Regions from separate parts of the Streptomyces sp. Y7 genome, predicted to be linked through region 1. Evidence: riboswitches for the same ligand, from Rfam matches in the RefSeq annotation. Region 1 holds a riboswitch; the other holds the start of a gene.
What was found. Region 1 has a riboswitch for thiamine pyrophosphate ahead of ACGFW6_RS17630 (thiamine ABC transporter substrate binding subunit). Riboswitches for the same ligand answer to the same signal wherever they lie in the genome.
Positions count from the first base shown of each region.

Region 1 (6,977 bases):
ACATGGGCACGCTGCTGCCGGGGCACGGCGGGATCATGGACCGGCTCGACTCGCTGCTGCCGACGGCGCCGGTGGTGTGGCTGCTGCTGGTGCTGTTCGTCGGGTCCGGCTGACGGCTCGGCACGTGTCGAAGGAGCCCCCGCTCTCGTGGAGCGGGGGCTCCTCGGTTTGTGGGACGATTTCTGTGTACGCCCGCAAAGGCACTCAAAGGGGGTCGTCATGACCGCCATCCGAGAAATCATCGACGTCGACCGGACCCCAGCCGATGTCTACGCGTACATCACGGATCCCTCTCACCTGCCCGAATGGCAGCTGAGCGCCGTCTCGGCCGAATCGCTGGACGAGGGCCCGATCCACACCGGCTCCCGGGTCCGGGTCACCCGGCGCGTCGGGAACCGTCAGATGCCGATGACCGTGCGGTTCGACCAGCTCGACCCTCCGTACAGCTGGGACCTGCACGGGATCGACGGCCCTGTCCGGGCCCGCACCCACGGCAGCATCGAGCCTCTCGACGACGGCCGGCGCTCCCGCGTGACGATCGACATCGACTTCGAGGGCCACGGCCTCGGCAAGGTCCTCGTCCCCCTCGTCGTCCGCCCGCAGGTCCGCAAGGAACTGCCCCGCGACGAGAAGCTCCTCAAGAGCCGGCTGGAGGGCACGACGGAGTAGGGGTTGATCTTCCCGATCCATGGTGGGGCGGGCCACACGAGTGGATCTGCGACACTGGTACAGCCATGCCTAAGCCCGGAGAACTCACTTTCGTCGCCCCCCGCGGAGCCAAGAAGCCGCCGCGGCACCTTGCTGATCTCACGCCCGGTGAGCGTAAGGACGCTGTTGCCGCGGTCGGGGAGAAGCCCTTTCGTGCCAAGCAGCTGTCGCAGCACTACTTCGCGCGGTACACGCACGACCCGGAGCAGTGGACCGACATCCCTGCCGGGTCGCGTGCCAAGCTGCGGGAGGAGCTCTTCCCGGAGCTGATGACCGTCGTACGGCATCTGTCGACCGACGACGGCGACACCCGTAAGACGCTGTGGCGGCTGTTCGACGGGACGCTCGTCGAGTCGGTGCTGATGCGGTACCCGGACCGGGTGACCATGTGCATCAGCTCGCAGGCCGGATGCGGGATGAACTGCCCGTTCTGCGCGACCGGACAGGCGGGTCTGGACCGGAATCTGTCCACCGCCGAGATCGTCCATCAGATCGTGGACGGGATGCGGGCGCTCCGGGACGGGGATGTTCCCGGGGGGCCCGCACGGCTTTCCAACATCGTCTTCATGGGGATGGGCGAGCCGCTCGCGAACTACAACCGGGTCGTGGGCGCCATTCGCCGGCTCACCGACCCCGAGCCGGACGGGCTGGGGCTGTCGCAGCGCGGGATCACCGTCTCGACCGTCGGTCTCGTCCCGGCCATCAACCGGTTCGCCGACGAGGGCTTCAAGTGCCGGCTCGCGATCTCGCTGCACGCCCCCGACGACGAGCTGCGCGACACCCTCGTGCCCGTGAACACGCGGTGGAAGGTGCGCGAGGTGCTGGACGCAGGCTTCGACTACGTCGAGAAGAGCGGCCGCCGGCTGTCCATCGAGTACGCCCTCATCAGGGACATCAACGACCAGGCCTGGCGCGGTGACCGGCTCGGGCGGCTGCTCAGGGGCAAGCCGGTGCACGTGAACCTGATTCCGCTGAACCCGACACCCGGGTCGAAGTGGACCGCCTCGCGGCCCGAGGACGAGAAGGCGTTCGTCGAGGCCATCGCCGCACATGGTGTACCGGTGACGATCCGGGACACCCGTGGTCAGGAGATCGACGGGGCCTGCGGTCAGCTCGCGGCCACCGAGCGGTAATCTGAGCGCGTACACCCGTACGTACATCTTCATATTCCGACAGGGGAGCGCCACAGCGCTGAGAGTGCGGCAATCGGGCCGCAGACCCTCTGAACCTTGCCCAGGTCATTCTGGGTAGGAAGTTCGGTCATCACTCAAGCTGTTGCGCCCTGCCCGGGAGCCCATGAGAGGGCTCCCGGGCAGGGCCGCGTCTCTTCCTGGTCAACCCCAGGAGGAATCAAGTGAGCATCACCAAGAAGGCCACGGTCCTCGCCGTCGGTCTCGGCCTCGTCACGCTCTCCGCGTGCGGGTCGTCCGACTCGGGCGGCGACACCCCCGCATCCACGAGCAAGACCGTGACCCTCGTCAGCCACAACTCGTGGGCCGTCTCCAAGGACGTCCTCGCCGCGTTCGAGAAGCAGTCCGGCTACAAGGTCAAGGTCCTGAAGGACGGCGACGCCGGGCAGGCCGTGAACAAGGCGATCCTGACCAAGGACAACCCGCAGGGCGACGTCCTCTTCGGCGTCGACAACACCCTGCTGTCCCGGGCGCTCGACAACGACCTGTTCCAGTCGTACGAGGCCAAGGGCACCGACCTGGTCCTGCCCGAGTTCCGGGTCGACGAGGACAAGCACCGGGTCACTCCCGTCGACACCGGCGACATCTGCGTCAACTACGACAAGGCGTACTTCAGCGAGCACAAGCTGACGCCTCCCAGCTCGTTCGACGACCTCATCAAGCCCGAGTACAAGGACCTTCTCGTCACCGAGAACGCCTCCACCTCCTCGCCCGGACTCGGCTTCCTGCTCGGCACCGCCGCCCAGTACGGCGACGACGGCTGGCAGGACTACTGGAAGAAGCTGAAGGCCAACGGCGTCAAGGTCGTCGACGGCTGGGAGCAGGCCTACAACGAGGAGTTCTCCGGCTCGGCCGGCGGCAAGAAGGCCAAGGCCGACCGGCCGCTCGTCGTGTCGTACGCCTCGTCCCCGCCCGCCGAGGTGATCTACGCCGACCCGAAGCCGGCCAGCGCGCCGACGGGTGTCGCGGCCGGCACCTGCTTCCGGCAGGTCGAGTACGCGGGCCTGCTGAGCAACGCCGAGAACACCGAGGGCGGCAAGGCGCTCCTCGACTTCCTGCTGACCAAGACGTTCCAGGACGACATGCCGCTGAACATGTTCGTCTACCCGGTGCGGGAGGCCGCCCAGGTCCCGCCGGAGTTCGTGAAGTACGGCCCGCGGGCCGAGAACCCCGAGACCCTGGACCCGGCCAAGATCGCCGACAACCGTGACGACTGGGTCAAGTCGTGGACCTCGCTCGTACTGAGGTAGCGGCCCCGCGGAAGAAGGGCGCGACGGCGGTGCGGCTCGGCCTCATCGCCGTCCCCGTCGCGTTCTTCGCCGTCTTCTTCGCCTACCCCGTCGCCGCGATCGTCGCGCGCGGTCTGAAGGTCGACGGGGTGTGGCAGCTGGGGCGGCTGTGGGAGGTGCTCGGGGAGTCCGACGTCCGGCAGGTCCTGTGGTTCACCACCTGGCAGGCGCTCGCCTCCACCGCACTCACCCTGCTGATCGCGCTGCCGGGCGCCTATGTCTTCGCCCGCTTCGACTTCCCCGGCAAACAGGTCCTGCGGGCCGTGGTGACCGTCCCCTTCGTGCTGCCGACGGTCGTCGTCGGTACGGCGTTCCTCGCGCTCGTCGGCCGCGGCGGACTCCTCGACGAGCTGTGGGGCGTACGGCTCGACACCACCGTGTGGGCCATCCTGCTCGCGCACGTCTTCTTCAACTACGCCGTCGTCGTCCGCACCGTCGGCGGACTCTGGGCGCAGCTCGACCCGCGGCAGGAGGAGGCCGCGCGGATGCTCGGGGCGTCGCCCCTGAAAGCCTGGCGTCAGGTCACCCTCCCCGCGCTCGGGCCCGCCGTGGCCGCCGCCGCGCTCATGGTCTTCCTGTTCACCTTCACCTCCTTCGGTGTGGTGCAGATCCTCGGTGGACCGACCTTCTCCACCCTGGAGGTGGAGATCTACCGCCAGACCTCCGAGATCTTCGACCTGTCCACGGCCGCCGTCCTGACGATCGTCCAGTTCCTGGCGGTCGCCGCGATCCTCGCCGTGCATGCCTGGACGGTACGGCGGCGGGAGAGCGCCCTGCGTCTGGTGGACGCGTCGGTGACGGCGAGGCGGCCACGTGGCGCGGGGCAGTGGGCCCTGCTGGCCGGCGTCCTGGCCGTCATCGCCGTACTCCTGCTGCTGCCGCTGGCCGTGCTGGTGCAGCGGTCGCTGGACGCCCCCGACTTCGGCTACTACCGGGCGCTGACCAGCGCCGACGGCGGGGTCTTCCTCGTCGCGCCGATCGAGGCGATCGGCAATTCGCTCCAGTACGCCGTCGTCGCCACGCTCATCGCCGTGCTGATCGGCGGTCTCGCGGCGGCCGCGCTGGCCCGGCGGGACGCGGGCCGGTTCGTCCGGGGCTTCGACGCGCTGCTGATGCTGCCGCTCGGGGTGTCGGCGGTGACGGTCGGGTTCGGCTTCCTGATCGCTCTGGACGAGCCGCCGCTGGATCTGCGGTCCTCCTGGATCCTGGTGCCGCTGGCCCAGGCGCTGGTCGGGGTGCCCTTCGTCGTACGGACCATGCTGCCCGTCCTGCGGGCGGTGGACCAGCGGCTGCGCGAGGCGGCGTCCGTGCTGGGGGCCTCGCCCTGGCGGGTCTGGCGCGAGGTCGATCTGCCGATGGTGCGGCGGGCGCTGCTGATCGCGGCCGGGTTCGCCTTCGCGGTGTCGCTGGGCGAGTTCGGCGCGACCGTGTTCATCGCCCGGCCCGACAACCCGACGCTCCCGGTTGCCGTCGCACGGCTGCTGGGACGGGCCGGCGAGCTCAACTACGGCCAGGCGATGGCCCTGTCGACGGTACTGATGGTGGTGTGCGCGGTGGCGTTGCTGGTTTTGGAGCGGCTTCGTACCGATCGGACGGGGGAGTTCTAGATGCTGTTGAGTCTGGCGGGTGCGACCGTACGTTTCGGCGGGCGGGCCGTCCTGGACGACGTCGACCTCGATGTCGCCGAGCACGAGATCGTGTGTGTGCTCGGGCCGAGCGGCAGCGGCAAGTCGACGCTGCTGCGGGCCGTGGCGGGGCTGCAACCCCTGGACGCCGGGCGGGTGTCGCTCGACGGGCACGACCAGTCGGGGGTGCCCGCCCACAAGCGGGGCGTCGGGCTGATGTTCCAGGACCATCAGCTGTTCCCGCAGCGGGACGTCGGCGGCAATGTCGCCTTCGGCGCGCGGATGCACGGCGCCTCCAGGTCCGAACAGCGTGAGCGCGTACGGGAGTTGCTGGACCTGGTCGGACTGCCGGGGGCGGCCGGGCGGGCCGTCGCCTCGCTGTCCGGCGGTGAGCAGCAGCGGGTCGCGCTGGCCCGGGCGCTCGCTCCCCGGCCGCGGCTGCTGATGCTGGACGAGCCGCTGGGCCAGCTCGACCGTTCGCTGCGGGAGCGGCTCGTCGTCGAACTCCGGGAGCTGTTCGGGCGGTTGGGCACGACCGTGCTGGCCGTCACGCACGACCAGGGCGAGGCGTTCGCGCTCGCCGACCGGGTCGTGGTGATGAGGGACGGGCGGATCGCCCAGAGCGGCACGCCGCTTCAGGTGTGGCAGCGGCCGGCGGACGAGTTCGTCGCGCGCTTCCTCGGCTTCGACAACGTGGTCGAGGGCACGGTCGCCGGTCAGGCCGCGGACACGGCCTGGGGGAAGCTCCCGGTCGGCGAGGACGCCGCGCAGGGGGTGCGCACGCTGCTGGTCCGGCCGGCCGGCGTGCGGCTCGTGTCCCCCGAGGCCGGGCTGCGCTGCACGGTCGCCGCTCGGACGTTCAGGGGCACGCATGTCGCCGTGCACCTCCAGCCGGAGGACGCGCCGCGCCTGGAGGCGGCGTGCGCGCTGCGGGACGCGCCCGGGGTGGGGGACGCCGTCGGGGTCGAGTTCGACGCGGCCGAAATTGTCGTGCTGGGCTGATCACGGCCCGCATAGGGTGCGGACATGACATCCCTCGCCCATGATCGCTACTGCGCCGAGATCACCCACCAGGTCGGCCTGCTCAGGGACGTGGTGACCTCCGGCGCCGACCTGTCGGCCACCGTGCCGACCTGCCCGGACTGGTCGCTGGAGCGGCTCGTCCGGCATACGGGCGGCGCCCTGCGCTGGGTGGAGCTGATGGTGCGGACCCGGGCGCAGGAGGAGATCCCGGAGGAGACGGTCCCGCTCCACGGCGGCCCGGACGGCGACGCCGCCGCCCTGGACGCCTGGCTCGCGGAGACCGGCGACCTGCTGGTCGCCGCCCTGAAGGAGGCCGGGCCCGACACGAAGGTGTGGGGATGGGCGGGGGTCCACAGCGCCGGGTTCTGGGCCCGCCGTATGGCTCACGAGCTGACGATCCACCGTGCCGACGCCACCCTTGCCGCCGGACTGCCCTACGAGGTCGCGCCCGACGTGGCCGCCGACGCGATCGACGAGTGGCTCGAGATCATCCAGTGGGCCCAGCGCAACCTGCCGGACGATCCGACGACGGACCTGCGCCGGCCGGGCAGCATCCACCTGCACGCCACCGACGACCCGCCCGGGGTGACGGCCGAATGGCTGATCGACGTCTCCGGAGAGGCGATCCTCTGGCGGCGCGGACACGAGAAGGCGACCGTCGCGCTGAGGGGGCCGCTCACCGCCGTACTGCTCGCCTTCTACCGTCGACTGCCGCTGGACAGCGGCGAGCTGGAGGTGCTCGGCGAGCGGGAGCTGCTGGAGTTCTGGCTGGAACGGGCGAGCTTCTAGCGCCCGCGAGGGGGTGCCGGCTTCAGAAAAACCACGCGGCGCGCCCCTCGATGATCTACTTCGGCCGCCGAGCTGTGCTACGGTTTACGTGTTGCAGTTGTGGTACCCATGAACCTATGTGCGCCTGACGGGAATGCTATCCATCGGGCGCATTAGTTGTTTTCCCGGCCTATCCGGATGGGGCCTCTGCCTACAGAAGGAGAAGGTCATGGCACAGGGAACCGTGAAGTGGTTCAACTCTGAAAAGGGTTTCGGCTTCATCGAGCAGGACGGCGGCGGCCCCGACGTCTTCGCCCACTACTCGAACATCGCCACCCAGGGCTTCCGTGAGCTCCAGGAAGGCCAGCGGGTCA
Region 1 covers NZ_JBIDDQ010000006.1:37,705-44,681, reverse strand. Annotated here, with positions in the region: gene ACGFW6_RS17645 (phosphatidate cytidylyltransferase) at 1-113, shown strand, start outside; gene ACGFW6_RS17640 (SRPBCC family protein) at 220-669, shown strand; gene rlmN (23S rRNA (adenine(2503)-C(2))-methyltransferase RlmN) at 735-1,841, shown strand; TPP riboswitch at 1,873-1,980, shown strand; gene ACGFW6_RS17630 (thiamine ABC transporter substrate binding subunit) at 2,063-3,148, shown strand; gene ACGFW6_RS17625 (ABC transporter permease) at 3,178-4,794, shown strand; gene ACGFW6_RS17620 (ABC transporter ATP-binding protein) at 4,795-5,814, shown strand; gene ACGFW6_RS17615 (maleylpyruvate isomerase family mycothiol-dependent enzyme) at 5,839-6,624, shown strand; gene ACGFW6_RS17610 (cold-shock protein) at 6,833-6,977, shown strand, end outside.

Region 2 (6,977 bases), on a different contig from region 1:
ACATGGTGGGGAGCGGAGAGCCGGCCGGTACGACACGTGTCCGTCTCGCCACCGTAGAAGGGTCCCGGAACGTTGAGCCAGAGCCGGTCCTCCCAACGACCTTGGAAAACCTCACGGTCCCTGCCGAGCCGTGCAACGGGGTCGTAGTACAGCGTCATCGGCTCAGCATAGAAACCTGTCCGGCAACGCTGATGAGGCTCTTTGAATCTCCTCACCTCTTGCTCGGAGGTGGGACAGACCTGCTCCGAAATCCCCACCTGTGGCTTGCCGACCTGAGGCGGAACGGTGCGCCTTCGGATTCGCCGGCCTATCCGTCTGCGCCGTCGAGGATCTGATGCTGGAGTCATACGCGGAGTTCGGCTTCATCGGGGGGTGAGGGGTTCGTGGGATTGGGCCGAGGCAGCCGCCGTTGCCTCCGGTATCCTGCACCGCCTCAGCCAGGCCCGATACAGCCGGGCGCGGGGTGCATTCTTTCCGGCCCACCAACGATGGCGCCCGATGTGACTCAGGTCACATCGGCGGTCTGTCACGTCCGGTGGGGGTTGCTTGTCCCATGGGCGTCACCGGCACCAAAGCCGGTGACCGACCCTGGGAGATTGAGATGACCAGCGACCACCACATCGTCGTGCTGGGTGCCGGCTACACGGGCATGTTCAGCGCCATCCGGCTGGCCCACCGCACCCGCCGGACCGGCGTGAAGATCACCCTGGTCAACCCTTCGAGCCGGTTCGTCGAGCGGCTGCGGATGCACCAGCTCGCCGCCGGGCAGGAGCTGGCCGACCACCAGATTCCCGACCTGCTCGCCGGGACCGGCGTCACCTTCGTCCGGGGCACCGCCACCGCTATCGACCCCGAGGCCCGACAGATCACCGTCGACGGCGCCAAGATCCTCGGGTACGACAGGCTCGTCTACGCGCTGGGCAGCCGGACCGACACCGGCCAGGTCCCCGGCGCCGACACCCACGCATTCACCCTCAACAGCCCGGAGATCGCCTACCGGTTCGCTGCGCGGCTCAGCGAGGTCGCCGCGTCCGGCGGCACGGTCACCGTCTGCGGCGGCGGTCTGACCGGAATCGAGGCGGCAACCGAGATCGCCGAGAGCCACCCCGGACTGGACGTCACGCTGATCAGCGTGGACGAGCCCGGCGGCATGATGGGCGCCAAGGCCCGCGCCTACCTCCACCGCTCGCTGGACCGCCTCGGCGTCACCCTGGTCACCGGCGCCCGCGTCACCAAGGTGCTGCCCGACACCGTCGAGCTGGGCGACGGCCGGCTCGTCCGCTCCGACGCCTGCCTGTGGACCACCGGCGTCAAGGTGTCGCCGCTCGCCGCCGACGCCGGGATCGCCACCGACGACCGCGGCCTCATCCTGGTCGACGCCACGCTGCGGTCGGCGTCCCACCCGGAGATCCACGCGACCGGCGACGCCGCCGCCGTCCGCCTGGCCTGGGGACAGATCCACGGCACCTGCCAGAGCGGCCTGCCCACCGCCCAGTACACCGCCGACACCATCGCGCGGCTCGTGCGCGGCAAGGCCGTCAAGCCATTCCGCTTCGGCTACTTCCACCAGCCGGTCAGCCTCGGCCGCCGCGACGCCGTCATCCAGTTCACCAAGGCCGACGACACCCCCCGCCGCATGCACCTCACCGGCCGGAGTGCCGTCGCGTACAAGGAGATGGTCAGCGGCAGCCCGCTCACGACCTACCGACTCAGCAAGCGCATGAACGTCACCACCATCGTCTCCAAGGGCGGCCGCGCCACCCGCAGGCCCGCGGCATGACCGGCACGCCCGATCCCAGCGCCGTGATCCACGCCTTGCCGTCCGCTTCGCGACGCTGGCAGCATGAGCCGGTGATCGACACCGGCGCCGGGCAGGACCCGTACCTCGAACACCGCAGGCTGCTGTTCGCCACCGCCTACCGGATGCTGGGCAGCGTCACCGACGCCGAGGACGTCCTGCAGGACGCCTGGCTGAAGTGGAGCACCATGGACCGCGACACGGTCCGCAACCCCAAGGCATACCTGGTGCGCACGGTCACCAACCTCTCCCTGAACCGCCTCACCTCCGCGCGGGCCACCCGCGAGACCTACGTCGGCCCGTGGCTCCCCGAGCCCCTGCTGACCTCCCCCGACATCGCCTCGGAGGCCGAATTGGCCGACTCCGTCTCCACTGCCATGCTGGTCGTCCTGGAAACCCTCAGCCCCGTCGAACGCGCCGTCTTCCTGCTCCGCGAGGTCTTCGGCTACTCGCACAGCGAGATCGCCGAGACCCTGGAACGCCCCGAGCCGACGGTCCGTCAGATCGCCCGCCGCGCCCGCGAGCACGTCCAGGCCCGCCGCCCCCGCTTCGACGCCGACCCCGACCGGCGCCGGCAGATCACCGCCCAGTTCCTCAAGGCCTGCGCGGGCGGCGACCTCAACGCCATGATGGAACTGCTCGCCCCTGACGTGACCGCCTGGTCCGACGGCGGCGGCAAGGTCACCGCGGCCCGTCGCCCCCTCCACGGCATCGACCATGTCGCGCGCTGGCTCCTGGGCTTCCTGGCCAAGCCCGAACTAGCGGCCATGACCATGGAGTCGGCCATCATCAACGGCGAACTCGGCATCCTGGCCACCCTGGACGGGCACACCGCCGGCGCCCTCTCCTTCGACATCGGTGACGGCCGAATCCACAACCTGCGCTTCCAGGTCAACCCCGACAAGCTCAGCGGCCTGACCCCCGACAACAGCTTGGCGCCCCTGAAGCGTTCAAGCCTGGAGCCATTCCGGCAGGGCCCTGGGCCCGTGGCGAGTCATCCAGGGCCGCCGCAACCCGTCGCTTGCGAGGCCGAAGGCGCCCTCGACGGAGCTGAGTAGCCCCCTGCCTTCACCTACGGACGAATCTTGTCCCCGTTGACCAAGGCGACCGTCTGGGGAGCGAAGAGCATCACCGGCCGATTTCAAAGATCCGCATCAACGCCATCATGCGGACGCCCGACCTCGCTGCTCTGTGAAGCTCCTTCCCCTCCCAGAGCAGCGTGGCCCGTAGCGGCGGTCAGTCAGCCAGCGGCAGGTAAACCCTGTTCCCGCCGGCCGCGAACTCCTTCGACTTCTGCAGCATCCCTACCGCGATCTCCTCCTGGGACGCTCCCTCAGCAGCCGCACCCCCGAACCGCTCTGTGATGCTTTGGCTAATCTTCATCGAGCAGAACTTCGGCCCGCACATGGAGCAGAAGTGGGCCGTCTTGGCGGGCTCGGCCGGCAGGGTCTCGTCGTGGAACTCCCGTGCCGTGTCCGGGTCCAGGGCGAGGTTGAACTGGTCCTCCCACCGGAACTCGAAGCGGGCGTCGGACAACGCGTCGTCCCACTCCTGCGCGCCCGGGTGCCCCTTGGCGAGATCCGCCGCGTGGGCTGCGATCTTGTAGGTGATGACGCCGGTCTTGACGTCGTCACGGTTGGGCAGGCCCAGGTGCTCCTTGGGCGTGACGTAGCAGAGCATGGCCGTGCCCCACCAGGCGATCATCGCGGCACCGATGCCGGACGTGATGTGGTCGTACGCCGGCGCGACGTCCGTGGTCAGCGGGCCGAGCGTATAGAACGGAGCTTCATCGCAGATCTCCTGCTGAAGGTCGATGTTCTCCTTGATCTTGTGCATCGGGACGTGTCCCGGGCCCTCGATCATGGTCTGTACGTTGAAACGCTTGGCGATCTGGTTGAGTTCCCCGAGCGTCCTCAACTCCGCGAACTGCGCTTCGTCGTTGGCGTCCGCGATCGAGCCGGGCCGCAGGCCGTCGCCGAGCGAGTACGTCACGTCGTAGGCCGCGAGGATCTCGCAGAGCTCCTCGAAGTTCTCGTACAGGAAGCTCTCCTTGTGGTGCGCCAGGCACCACGCCGCCATGATCGAGCCGCCGCGCGAGACGATGCCGGTCTTGCGGTTGGCCGTGAGCGGGACGTACGGCAGGCGCACACCCGCGTGGACGGTCATGTAGTCCACGCCCTGCTCGGCCTGCTCGATGACCGTGTCCTTGTAGATCTCCCAGGTCAGCTCCTCGGCGCGGCCGTCGACCTTCTCCAGCGCCTGGTAGAGCGGCACCGTGCCGATCGGCACGGGGGAGTTGCGCAGCACCCACTCGCGGGTGGTGTGGATGTTGCGGCCGGTCGACAGGTCCATGACCGTGTCGGCGCCCCAGCGGGTCGCCCAGGTCATCTTCTCGACCTCCTCCTCGATGGAGGAGGTGACCGCGGAGTTGCCGATGTTGGCGTTGACCTTCACCAGGAACCGCTTGCCGATGATCATCGGCTCGATCTCCGGGTGGTTGACATTGGCGGGCAGTACCGCCCGGCCCGCGGCGATCTCCTCACGGACCACCTCGGGCGAGACGTTCTCCCGGATGGCCACGAACTCCATCTCGGGTGTGATCTCGCCCCGGCGGGCGTAGGCGAGCTGTGTGACCGCCTGGCCGTCGCGGCTGCGACGGGGCTGGCGCGGACGTCCGGGGAATACCGCGTCGAGGTTGCGCAGACCGCCGCGCGGCGAGGTGTGCTTGATCCCGTCGTCCTCCGGACGGGCAGGACGGCCCGCGTACTCCTCGGTGTCGCCGCGAGCGATGATCCAGTTCTCCCGCAGCGGGTTGAGCCCCCTGCGGACGTCCGTCTCGGCCACTGGATCGGTATACGGGCCCGAGGTGTCGTACAGCGTGACCGACTGCCCGTTGGTGAGGTGCACCTGGCGGACCGGCACCCGCAGATCGGGGCGTGAGCCCTCGACATACGCCTTGTGCCAGCCGATGGACTTCCCGGCCTCCGGAGACGATTCGCCCTGAATGAGCTGCTCGTCCTGGCTGGAGGCAGGCGTGCGCGCGTCCTTGATGGTCATGAGACCTACTCCCTACGCCGGCATTACCCGGTAACAGGTTCGGCGGTCGACGCAGCGGTATCCGTCTGCCGACGTTTCGTGTGCAACATCACTCGTGATGAGTGATGTTTCATGTGAAACATCGCTGGGACGGAGGTCAGCGCCCTCTCAGCCCGGTGCTCCGAGCTCCCGCGTGTACAAAGGTGGCTCCACGCTAGCGTCAATTCGGGCGCGCTGAACAGAGGGCCCCCACCGTTCTTGCGATGATCGGGCGGTGACCACGACGCATGAGCCTCCGTTCCCACCGCCCGATCCGCCCCGCGGCTCGGGCTCCGGAAGTGGCCCCGCAAACGGCCCCGGAAACGGCCCCGCACGGGGCAACGGCCGTACGGACGGCCGGGGTTCAGGCGTCCCCGGCGGCAGATACGGCGGAGTATTCGGCCGTGACTCGTCGGGCGGCTCCGACGGAGCATTCGGCCGTGGCTCGACGGGCGGTGGCGACGCAGGATTCGGCCGTGGTTCGACGGGCGAGACCGACGGAGCATTCGGCGGTGCCTCGATGCACGGTGCCGACGGTGGCGCGGCTGACACCGGCGGTTGGCACGAACGCGACCTCCGCCCGGGCGGGATGCGGGAGCCGCGGGGCGAAGCCGACGGGTGGCATGAGCCCGGTCCTCGGCTCGGTGGGCCGCAGGATCGTGGGCACGGCTCGGGGGGCTCGGGCGGCTCGGGGGGCTCGTACGGCCGCGGCCCCGGTCCCGGCGGTGGCCCCTATGGACAGGGATCCGGTCAGGGCGGTCGTCCGTACGGGCAAGGACCTGGCCCGGGCGGCCCCTACGGACAGGGGCCCGGACAGGGGGGTCCCGGCCCCGATGCCGGTGCCGGCGGTGGTCATGGTCACGGCCACGGATCCGGCGGCAGGCAGGGCGGGGGCGATGGTGGCGGTGGCAATGGCGGCAGTGGTGACGGGGGCGGGGGCGGAGAAGGCCCGGGACACGGCCACGGCCACGGCCACTCGCACAGCCACGCCCATGGCCCCGCGGCTCCCGTCTCCCGCCATCTGCGCAAGGTCATCGCGGCGGTTCTGATCCCGTTCGCCGCGGCCGTGGTGGTGGGTCTCGCGGTCCTGTGGCCGGGCGGCGCCCCGGGGCACGAGCGCACCGGTGTCGGCTTCGACCGGCAGACACAGCAGGCCACCGTCACCAAGGTCGTCGAGCTGAGCTGCAAGGACGTCAACGCCTCGGGCGTGCCGCCGACCGGCGACACCTCCACCGCCGAGGGCTCCTCAGCCGTGCAGCAGGAGAGCGGCACCTGCAAGAAGGCGACGATCCGGGTCGACACCGGCAAGGACAAGGGCCGTACGTTCACGGAGATCGTGCAGCCCGACCAGTCGCGCCAGCTGCACGAGGGCCAGGAGGTCGTGGTCGCCTACGAGCCCTCCGCGCCCAAGGACCTCCAGTACTCGGTCACCGACGTGAACCGGCGCATTCCGCTGTCGGTGCTCGCCGGCATCTTCGCCGTCGCCGTGGTGCTCGTCGGCCGGATGCGGGGCGTCATGGCGCTCATCTCGCTGGCCATAAGCTTCCTGTTGCTCAACTTCTTCATCCTGCCCGCGATCCTGCAGGGCTCGAACCCGCTGGTCGTGGCGGTCGTGGGATCCAGCGCGATCATGCTGATCGCCCTCTATCTGTGCCACGGCCTCTCCGCGAGAACATCGGTCGCGGTGCTCGGCACGCTGATCTCGCTGGTGCTGATCGGCGTCCTCGGCTCGGTGTTCATCGACTGGGCCGCGCTCACCGGCAACACCGACGACAACACCGGGCTCATCCACGGGCTGTATCCGTCGATCGACATGAGCGGTCTGCTGCTCGCGGGCATCATCATCGGTTCGCTCGGTGTCCTCGACGACGTGACGGTCACCCAGACCTCGGCGGTCTGGGAGCTGCACGAGGCCAACCCCACGATGGGCTGGCGCGGGCTGTACCGGGCGGGCATCCGCATCGGCCGCGACCACATCGCCTCCGTCGTGAACACCCTCGTCCTCGCCTACGCGGGCGCCGCCCTGCCGCTGCTGCTGCTCTTCTCGATCGCGCAGAGCGGTGTCGGCACGGTCGCCAACAGCGAGTTGGTCGCGGAGGAGATC
Region 2 covers NZ_JBIDDQ010000003.1:74,175-81,151, forward strand. Annotated here, with positions in the region: gene ACGFW6_RS11415 (ferredoxin) at 1-158, opposite strand, end outside; gene ACGFW6_RS11420 (NAD(P)/FAD-dependent oxidoreductase) at 602-1,780, shown strand; gene ACGFW6_RS11425 (RNA polymerase sigma-70 factor) at 1,852-2,856, shown strand; gene thiC (phosphomethylpyrimidine synthase ThiC) at 3,035-4,855, opposite strand; TPP riboswitch at 4,848-5,037, opposite strand; gene ACGFW6_RS11435 (hypothetical protein) at 5,238-5,867, opposite strand; gene ACGFW6_RS11440 (YibE/F family protein) at 5,940-6,977, shown strand, end outside.
Region 2: another riboswitch for thiamine pyrophosphate. It lies ahead of thiC (phosphomethylpyrimidine synthase ThiC); the one in region 1 lies ahead of ACGFW6_RS17630 (thiamine ABC transporter substrate binding subunit).